One region of the Caballeronia sp. LZ008 genome, then DNA from elsewhere that is predicted to be linked to it. Evidence: predicted binding sites of a transcription regulator. Region 1 holds the regulator's gene; each other region holds the start of a gene.
What was found. Region 1 encodes LexA, which represses DNA repair genes until DNA is damaged. Its sites were predicted from a motif close to ACTGTATNNNNATACAGT; they were not measured.
Positions count from the first base shown of each region.

Region 2: the regulator LexA is predicted to act here: its motif matches at 1,154-1,171, upstream of QCE49_RS09470 (ATP-dependent helicase).
Region 3: the regulator LexA is predicted to act here: its motif matches at 1,578-1,595, upstream of QCE49_RS25355 (DUF2471 family protein).

Region 1 is NZ_JARUXK010000001.1:1,276,211-1,279,486, forward strand. Features, by position in the region: gene QCE49_RS06050 (DUF2939 domain-containing protein) at 1-574, opposite strand, end outside; gene QCE49_RS06055 (hypothetical protein) at 674-1,000, opposite strand; gene lexA (transcriptional repressor LexA) at 1,198-1,875, opposite strand; gene QCE49_RS06065 (sulfate ABC transporter substrate-binding protein) at 2,134-3,156, shown strand; gene cysT (sulfate ABC transporter permease subunit CysT) at 3,247-3,276, shown strand, end outside.
Region 2 is NZ_JARUXK010000001.1:2,014,583-2,017,858, reverse strand. Features, by position in the region: gene QCE49_RS09485 (hypothetical protein) at 1-264, opposite strand, end outside; gene QCE49_RS09480 (hypothetical protein) at 310-726, shown strand; gene QCE49_RS09475 (hypothetical protein) at 797-1,054, shown strand; gene QCE49_RS09470 (ATP-dependent helicase) at 1,204-3,276, shown strand, end outside.
Region 3 is NZ_JARUXK010000004.1:138,273-141,548, forward strand. Features, by position in the region: gene QCE49_RS25350 (DUF2252 domain-containing protein) at 1-1,126, shown strand, start outside; gene QCE49_RS25355 (DUF2471 family protein) at 1,192-1,548, opposite strand; gene QCE49_RS25360 (CsbD family protein) at 1,813-2,001, shown strand; gene QCE49_RS25365 (helix-turn-helix domain-containing protein) at 2,133-2,735, opposite strand; gene QCE49_RS25370 (glycine C-acetyltransferase) at 2,891-3,276, shown strand, end outside.

The sequences.
Region 1 (3,276 bases):
GCTTCCACGACACGAGCCCGTTGCGGTGGAAGATCGCGGAGTATCGCGCATCGCCGGCGCCGTGTTGATACGTGACGACGAACGTGTTCAGGCTTCGATAACCCGCCGTCGTCTGCGGTGGTTCTTTCGGCGGCTGCCGTGCGGCCGTGACGCCGGACGCGGGCGCATTCCCCGCATTCGCTGGTGCGCCGTCGCCAGCTTGCGGCGGACGCTCGCCCGGATCGCCGCGCGGCGGGATGCCGTTCAGAATCGCCGCGACGCCGTCCGGTGTGGCATACGAATCCACCAGCGGACCGACGAGCGCCGCGCCGATCATTGCACCGATGATCGCAAGCGGATTCCCGCTCTTTTGAATATCCACGCGACGCGTGAGCAGCGCCGCGATCTGGTCCTTGAGGCTCGCGCGCAGCGCCGGAAAATCGACGTATTCGTTGACGGTTTGCGCGTCGCGCGCATCGGCCGCGCGCTTCACGCGATCGAGTGCGATGTAAGGCGATGCGTAAACGAAACCGAGCGCCGCGACGATAACCAGGACGACGAGCGTAACGACAATAGAACGGGTAGTGCGGGACATGCTTGGGCCAAGCCTCTTGCAAAACGTGAATTACCGATTGACCGCGCGGGCGCCGGTTAAATCCCGTGAATTCACGTCGTGCGTGCGATGGCGTTCCATTCAGGCGAGGATTCCGCCGGCCAGCCCGGCATTTTCCTCGGCGATGCAGCGGTCGATCATGCGCGAAACCTCGTCGATCTTGCCCACCAGAATCACGCGCGATTGCCCGCGATACACGCGCACTGGCGCGCGCTGCTCGGCCTCGGCGTGCACCGTGCTGTTGAGGGAAACGCGAGCGAAGGCCGGCTGACGGGACGGCAACGCGGGCATTTCGTTGAAGAGATCGGGCGTGGCTTCGGCGCGCGGCATGCCGCAGGCGATCAGCGTGCGCAGATGGCGCAGGCGGCCGAATTGACGGAAGGGCAGCAGACGGGCAAAACGTTCCATGATGACTCTCCAGACGATAGGACGCACCGCGGCGCACCGCGCGCGGTGGCCGTCATGCTTGTTGTGTTGTGAGACGCCTGAATCAGGTGTCGAAAGCGGTTGGTGAGGCTATCTTGCGATGTCAATGAGACATTTCGTGTCTCGGTGCGAAAGTAATGTGCTTCGACTTTCGTGCCTTGCCCGTTCGCGGGCCAACATCAGAACTCGCCGGAGCGGATCAGCCCGACGGCAATGCCTTCAAGCGCGAAATCGCCGCTGCCGGCGCGCACGAAGATGTTTTCATACTCGGGGTTTTCGGCGATGAGTTCGACGCCGTCCGCGCGCCGTTTCCAGCGCTTGACCGTGACGTCGTCGCCAAGACGCGCGACGACGATCTGTCCGTCTTTCGCTTCGTTGCGCTTTTGCACGGCGAGAAGATCGCCGTCGAGAATGCCTGCGTCGCGCATCGAGAGGCCGCGCACCTTCAACAGATAGTCCGGCTTGCTGGAAAAGAGCGCGGGGTCGCACGCATAGTGCTGCGAGATGTGCTCTTGCGCGAGGATAGGACTCCCCGCCGCGACCCGGCCGACGAGCGGCAGAGACAATTGCATGATGCTCTGATGCGGCAGCGTGAACTGATGCGGCAGCTCCTCGGACCGATCGATGCGAGATGCATCGCCGAGCAGCCGGATGCCGCGCGACGAACCCGCCGCCAGCTCGATGACGCCCTTGCGGGCCAGCGCCCTGAGGTGCTCCTCGGCGGAATTGGCCGAACTGAAGCCGAGCTCCGCCGCGATCTCGGCGCGCGTGGGCGGAAAGCCCGTGCGGTCGATCGCGCGCTGGATGAGTTCGAACACCTGCTGCTGCCGCGCGGTAAGTTTTGATGTTTTGGTCACTGGCTCGAGCCCCTGATGCACTGTATGAATGGACAGGTGACTGTATTTTTATACAGTATTTGGCGCTTTTCAAGCTTTACTTTAAGTTCGCGGCCACGAAGCCTCCGCACCGTCGGATCGCGCCCGCCGGCGCTTCTTCCATCCAGGAATATCGTTCTTAGCAGTTTTACGTATAAAAAAGTGAATAACGATTATTTTCAATCATATAGAGGCCTCGTTAGACTGATTCCGTCAATTCGATAAGACGGAGAACGGGGAATGCAAAGCATCAACACGGGATTGCGACGGCTTCTTGCTGCGGCGACGCTCGGCGCGGCGGGTTTGATCATGACGGCGCCGGCGCAGGCGGATACGTCGTTTCTGAACGTTTCCTACGACCCGACCCGCGAGCTGTATCAGGACTTCAATCAGGCTTTCGCGAAAAAGTGGAAGGCGGAGACGGGCGAGACCGTAACCTTCAAGCAGTCGCATGGCGGGTCGGGCGGCCAGGCGCGCGCGGTCATCGACGGACTGCAGGCGGACGTCGTTACGCTCGCGCTCGCTTATGACATCGACGCGCTCGCGGGCAAGGGACTCGTCGGCGCGGACTGGCAGAAGCGCCTGCCGGACAACGCATCGCCGTACACGTCGACGATCGTGTTTCTCGTGCGCAAGGGCAATCCGAAGCACATCAAGGACTGGGACGATCTGACGAAGCCGGGCGTGTCGATCGTCACGCCGAATCCGAAGACATCGGGCGGCGCGCGCTGGAACTATCTCGCGGCGTGGGCGTACGCGCAGCACAAGCCGGGCGGCAACGAGCAGACCGCCAAGGAGTTCGTGACGAAGCTCTACAAGAACGCCGGCGTGCTGGATTCCGGCGCGCGCGGCGCGACGACGAGCTTCGTGCAGCGCGGCCAGGGCGACGTGCTCATCGCGTGGGAAAACGAGGCGTTCCTGTCGCTGAAGGAATTCGGTCCGGACAAGTTCGAGATCGTCGTGCCGTCCGTGAGCATTCTGGCGGAGCCGCCGGTCGCGGTGGTCGACAAGGTCGTCGACAAACACGGCACGCGCAAGCTCGCCGAAGCGTATCTCAAGTATCTGTATAGCGACGAAGGGCAGCAGATCGCCGCGCGCAATTTCTATCGGCCGCGTTCGGACAAGGTGCCCGCCGATCTGACGAAGCAGTTTCCGAAGCTGAAGCTCTATACCATCGACGACACCTTCGGCGGCTGGACCAAGGCGCAGAAGACGCATTTCGCGGATGGCGGCGTGTTCGATTCGATCTATCAGCCGCAATAAGCGTCAACCGGCGACGCGGCGCGTTCAAGACGCCGCGCGCCCGAAGCAGCAACGCGCGCCCACCCCGCGCGCAAAAAGGATGATTCAAGGATGACGACTCTCACATTCAGGAAACCGAGC
Region 2 (3,276 bases), 740 kb from region 1:
CTTCAACGGATGAAACCCGCTCTGCGGCTGCTGGGAAGAGCGAGATACCGACGATGTGGCCGGGCATGCGCCGTGCTCAGGGATCGTGAGGACCGGTAATCCCCACGCAGGCGCGCTCGTTGGCAAATGTAGCCAGATGAAACCGTCGGTAACAGTGACTGATTTTCGCGAACTTGCCCGATTGACCGCCGGTCCGACCATTTGATCGATGCAGCTTCGGTCATCTTTCCAATCGACAAAAGTCGCGCGGATCGCTCGTTTCATCGTCGTAAGAGCGCCGCCGACGCCAACTAAAGAGAGGACTAGCTCATGACTCGCGCACGAATCCTTTTTATCGGCTCCGCCATCGCCACTTTCGCCGCTTCGGGCGCTTATGCGCAAACCGCGACCCAGTCCGCACCGGTGCAGACTCAAACGCAAGCGCAAGTGCAGCCGATGCAAGCCCAACAGCCGATGACGCCGCCGCCGCAGAACCTCGTCGCGCCCGCGCCGACCGATCCGCTCGTCGAGCGCCGCAATGCCAATGCGAAGGCGAACGCCGAATACAGCGCGTCGAAGAAGGCGTCGAAGGCCGAATTGAAGGCGCAAACCGAGCAGGCCAAGGCGCAGTACAAGGAAGAGGTGAAGAACGCGAAGATCAATCGCAAGGCGGACAAGGACGCCGCCAAGGCCGAATTGAACGCGACCGAGCCGAACGCACCGAAGGACACCGGCTTGCAGCATTAAGCGGGGGAACCGGGAATCGCCGCGAGCTCGCGTTTGGCGCGGCTCGCGGCATCGAACAAGGGAGAAGACCATGAATCGAAAAACTCATGCACTGCTGGCCGCGCTGATCGCGGGGACGTTCGCGAGCGCGAGCGTGGCATCGTTCGCACAAACGGCGTCGGATACGCCGACTGCCGCCGATCAAAAGGCCGCGAAGGAACAGAGCAAGGCCGACAAGAAGGCGGCCGTCGCGCAAGCCAAGGCCGACAAGAAAAAGACCGAGGCGCAATCGGACGCCAATGAAGCCGCCGCCGAAGCGAAGCTCAAGAACGCGAAGAAGGCCGACTGACGCAAATCTTTTGCAGCGATGCGAGCCCGGTTCCGTGCGAGCCGGGCTCGTTGCATTTGGGGCCAAAACCCTTGTCGAGCCAAAGGCTTGCGCGTGCGGGTTGTATGGATATACAGTGTGCGTCACTCATTTCCCGCCGCCTTTCTCCCGTGCTCACGCTCCCCGACACCGCCGACGAATCCACCACGAAACAGGTCGCCGACTATCTGGCGAAGCTCAACGAGGCGCAGCGTCAGGCCGTCGAATTCGGCGTCGACGAACCGGGGCGCGCGGGCGGGCCGCTGCTCGTCATCGCGGGCGCGGGATCGGGCAAGACCAACACGCTCGCGCATCGCGTCGCGCATCTGCTGGTGAAAGGCGCGGATCCGCATCGCATCCTGCTGCTCACGTTTTCGCGCCGCGCGGCGCTCGAAATGACGCGGCGGGTGTCGCGCATCGCAATGAACGCGCTCGGCACGAGAAGCGCAATCGCGCAGGGTTTGTCGTGGTCGGGTACGTTCCATAGCGTCGGCGCGCGGCTGTTGCGCGATTACGCCGATCTCGTCGGGCTCGCGCCGTCGTTCACCATCAACGATCGCGAGGATTCGGCCGATCTCATGAACCTCGTGCGGCACGAGCTCGGTTTGTCGTCGAAGGAAAAGCGCTTTCCCGCCAAATCGACGTGCTTCGCGATCTACTCGCGCGTCGTCAACACCGGCGCGTCCCTGGCGACCGTGCTCGATCAGTCGTATCCGTGGTGCCGCGAGTGGGAAGCGGACCTGAAGCGCCTCTTCGCCGCGTACGTCAGCGCGAAACAGGCGCAAAGCGTGCTCGATTACGACGATCTGCTGCTCTACTGGTCGCATCTCGCGGCGGAGCCGTCGATTGCCGCCGATCTCGCGAGCCGCTTCGATCACGTTCTCGTCGACGAATATCAGGACACGAACCGTCTGCAGGCATCCATTCTTCTCGCGATGAAACCGGACGGGCGCGGCCTTACCGTCGTCGGCGACGATGCGCAATCCATCTACTCGTTTCGCGGCGCGACGGTGCGCAACATCCTCGATTTTCCCGGCCACTTCGATCCGCCCGCCGCGACCGTCACGCTCGACCGCAACTATCGTTCGACCTTGCCGATTCTCGAAGCGTCGAACGCGGTGATCGGCCTCGCGACCGAGCGCTACACGAAGAATCTGTGGACCGACAAGGCATCGGCGCAAAAGCCGCGCGTCGTTGCCGTCGCCGATGAAGCCGATCAGGCGCGCTATGTCGTCGAAAAAGTGCTCGAAGCGCGCGAAGGCGGCATGAAGCTCAAGGCGCAGGCGGTGCTGTTTCGTGCCGCGCATCACAGCGCGGCGCTCGAAATCGAATTGACGCGCCGGAACATTCCGTTCGTGAAGTTCGGCGGACTGAAGTTTCTCGATTCCGTTCATGTCAAGGACGTGCTCGCGGTGTTGCGCTGGGCCGAGAATCCGCGCGATCGCGTCGCGGGCTTTCGCGTCGCGCAGTTGTTGCCGGGCGTCGGACCGGCGATCGCCGGGCGCCTGCTCGACAGCGTGAGCGCGCCGGACGCGGTGGCGTCGAATGCGATCGCCGCGTTTCAGGCGCCCGCGCGCGCGTCGGAGGACTGGCCGCGTTTCGTCGGCCTGATGGCGAAGCTCTGCGGCCGCGACTCCGGCTGGCCCGCCGAGTTCGAAATGATCCGGCGTTGGTACGAGCCGCATCTGGAACGCAATCACGAGGACGCGGCGATCCGCATCGGCGACGTGTTGCAGATGGAAAGCATCGCGGCGACGTATCCCACGCGCGAGCGCTTTCTCACCGAACTGACGCTCGATCCGCCCGACGCGACCAGCGACGAATCCGGCGTGCCGCTGCTCGACGAAGACTATCTGATTCTCTCGACGATCCATTCGGCGAAGGGCCAGGAATGGCGCAACGTGTTCGTGCTGAACGGCGTCGACGGCTGCATTCCGTCCGATCTCGGCACGGGCAGCGACGAAGAACTCGACGAGGAACGGCGGCTGTTATACGTCGCGATGACGCGCGCGAAGGAAGACCTGCACATCATCACGCCGCAGCGCTTCTACGTGCACAACCAGACGCATCTCGGCGACCGTCACGTATGGGCGCAGCGCACGCGTTTCATTCCGCCGCATCTGATGCAGAACTTCGAAGCGGCCGCGTGGCCGCCCGTCATCGCGCCCGCTGCGCCGACGGCGGCGGGGCTGGCTGCGGCCGCG
Region 3 (3,276 bases), on a different contig from region 1:
CTTCGCAACGCCGGAGCGCGCGCTCATTTTCGATCTCAACGACTTCGACGAAACCGCGCCCGGTCCGTGGGAATGGGATTTGAAACGGTTGGTCGCGAGCTTCACGATCGCCGGCCGGCATCTCGGCCACGGCGATCTGGCTGCGGACGAGTTCGCGTTTGTCGCCGCGCGCAGCTATCAGACGCATCTGCGCGAGTACGCTGAAATGAGCGTGCTCGATCTCTGGTACGAGCGCATCACCTTCGATCGCATGTACCAGGCCGTGCAGAGCGAAGACGCGCGGCGGCGCATCAAGCGCGGCATCGAACGGGCTTCGCGCCGCACGCACGAAACGATGCTGCCGAAACTCGCCGACCGAACCGGCGACACGTGGCGCATTCGCGATGCGCCGCCTGCCGTGTTTCACATCCACGGCAAGAGCACGCTGATCGATAAGAACGACGGCTGGATGACGCTCAAAGCCAGTCGTGAAGATGCGCTCGCGACGCTCGTGCGCGATTATGTCGCGACGCTTACGCCGGAGCGCGCGAGATTGCTGTCGCAATTCAGCCTGCAGGATGTCGCGTTCAAGGTGGTCGGCGTGGGCAGCGTCGGCACGCGCTGCCTCATTTTGCTGCTCACGGATCATCACGACAAGCCGCTTTTCCTGCAGATGAAGGAGGCATCGACGTCGGTCGTCGCGAGATTCACGAAACATGCGAAGCACGCCGACGATATCAAACACGACGGGCACCGCGTCGTTCACGGACAACGTCTGATGCAGGCCGCCACGGACCCGTTTCTCGGCTGGGCGACGGGACCGCTCGGGCGCACGCTCTACATCCGCCAGTTACGCGACATGAAAATTTCCGCAGAACTCGATACTTTCAGCGACGACGTCTTTCGCGAGTACGCCGTGCTTTGCGGCTGGGCGCTTGCCCGCGCGCACGCGAAGTCCGGCGGATGCGCGCCGGAAATCTCGGGCTACCTGGGCAACAGCGATCGAATGGCCGACGTTCTAGTGCGCTACGGTCGCGCCTACGCGGATCAGGTGGAAAAGGACTACGAGGTGTTTCGCGTTGCGTGCCGGGACGGCAAGCTCGAATCGCGTTCGGATGCGGACATCGCGGCGGAGTTCGCGCCGTGAAACGATCCGCTGCGCGATGACATGAACCGGGGCACGCGGGTTCAGTCGCGTGCCGCGGGGATGCGTCAATGCGCAGCGCTGACTGCTCGTGGCCGATCCTGTCGCGATGCGCGCTCGTAGGCGTCTACGGCGAAGGCGAAAACGGCGGGCAAGGCATCCGAGGATGCAACGTCGACGACGTCATCGGTTTCGGGGAAATGAAAGTCATCGGGACGCGCGAACAGCTCGCGCAAGGCGGCTTCGTGTCGTCCCGCGAATCCGAGGTCCGCGACGGCCTCCGCCTCGATGGCATGCAACAGCCGCCAAGTCAGCGGCACTCCTTTATCGATGTAACGCCCCGCGATCTGACGCGTGATGCGCTCGAGGTCATGCACCGCGCGGGCGAACTGCCTTCTGCTCAGGTTTTCACCATTCGACTCCATGATCCACCCCTTCCAGCCGGTCTTATTGTACTGTACAAATATACAGTACTTGTTGCAATGAAAATAGCGTCGCGCGAGTCGAACCGGCTGTATGTGCGATTCCGCCTACGTGCGTTTCAGACATGCGCGGCTATGCGCGCCTGCCGACAAAGCGCATCGTTTAACCGTGCTTGGGAAACTCCTGAGCGGAACGCGCAGGCAGTTTCTGCGTTCGTTCGACGGCACCGCGCGGCCAACAGCGCTGCAAACCACGGGAGAACTGACATGAACAAGGATCAAGCCGAAGGCGTTGGCAAGCAGGTCAAGGGAAAGATCAACGAGGGCGTCGGCAAAATGACGGGGGACACGGCTCAGGAAGCCAAGGGCGACATGCAGCAAGCAGCCGGCAAGGTCCAAAAAGGCGTGGGCGATGCACGCGAGGATCTGAAGGACAGCGTGAAAAAGAACCCGTAAGACGGGCCAACCGGCGCCGCGACTCCGGCGCCGCTTTGAGCGGGACGTGCTCGATGCGCGTCCCGTTTTTATTGGCGGGCGCACGGCGGCGCGCCGACTTTATGCGCAAAAAGTTCCGGACGCTCAGCGCATCAGCCGTGGATGACGACGAGCAACGCCTTGGCCTCCGCGCGCCCGACATTCCGGATCGCGTGCGCCTCGTCCGCGGCATACCGCGCGGTTTCCCCCACCTTCAGACGACGCGTCGCACCCGACGCATCTACCTCAATGGAACCGTTCAGCACCGTGAGATGCTCGCGCGTTAACGGTTCGTGTGCATTCGACGTGAGCGCGGCGCCCGATTGCAGGGTAAGTTCGTACCACTCGAACTTGCCGGCGAGTTCAATCGGTCCCCACACGCGCAACTGATAGCCGCCGTTGTCTCCACTCAGGGTCGGTATTTCATGCAGCCCCGAAACGCGGATCGCTTCGGCGGGCCTTTGCTGCGCGAACAATTGGTCGAGGCTGATGCCGAGCGCATTGGTCAGTCGCCACGCGACGGCGATCGTCGGATTTGCCTTGTCGCGCTCGATCTCCGACAGCATCGACTTCGACACGCCGGCCGCGCGCGACAGATCGTCGAGGGTCAGCTTCCGTTCGCTGCGCAAGCGTTGAATGATCTCTCCGACGCGCGGCGGTGTTGCGCCTGCGCCCGCGAGATCGCCTGCTTTTCCCTCTGAACCCGTGCTTGCCATGAATCGACCAATCCCGTAAAGTGTTCGGCATATCGGAAATGCGTTCGAAATATCGAACATGTCCGATGCGATGGATGCACTATAACAGGGCTAAGGACGGCGCGCGCGAGTCACGAGGCGCGGATTGCATTGGCAGGCCCAGAACAAGGATTGCGATGAAAGACCGATATCTCTCCCATTTGCGTTCGACGCTCGACGAAATTCGCGCTGCGGGGTTCTACAAGACGGAGCGCGTCATCGCGAGTCCGCAGTCGTCGGACATTCGGCTCGCGAACGGCGCGGCGGTGCTGAACTTCTGCGCGAACAACTACCTGGGTCTTGCGGACGATCGCCGGCTCATCGAGGCCGCGAAGGACGGACTGGACGCCGATGGTTTCGGCATGGCGTCCGTGCGTTTCATCTGCGGCACGCAGACCGTGCACAAGGAACTCGAACAGGCAATCGCGCGTTTTCTCGAAACGGACGACGCCATTCTTTATTCGAGTTGCTTCGATGCAAATGGCGGCCTCTTCGAAACGCTGCTGACCGAAGAAGACGCGAT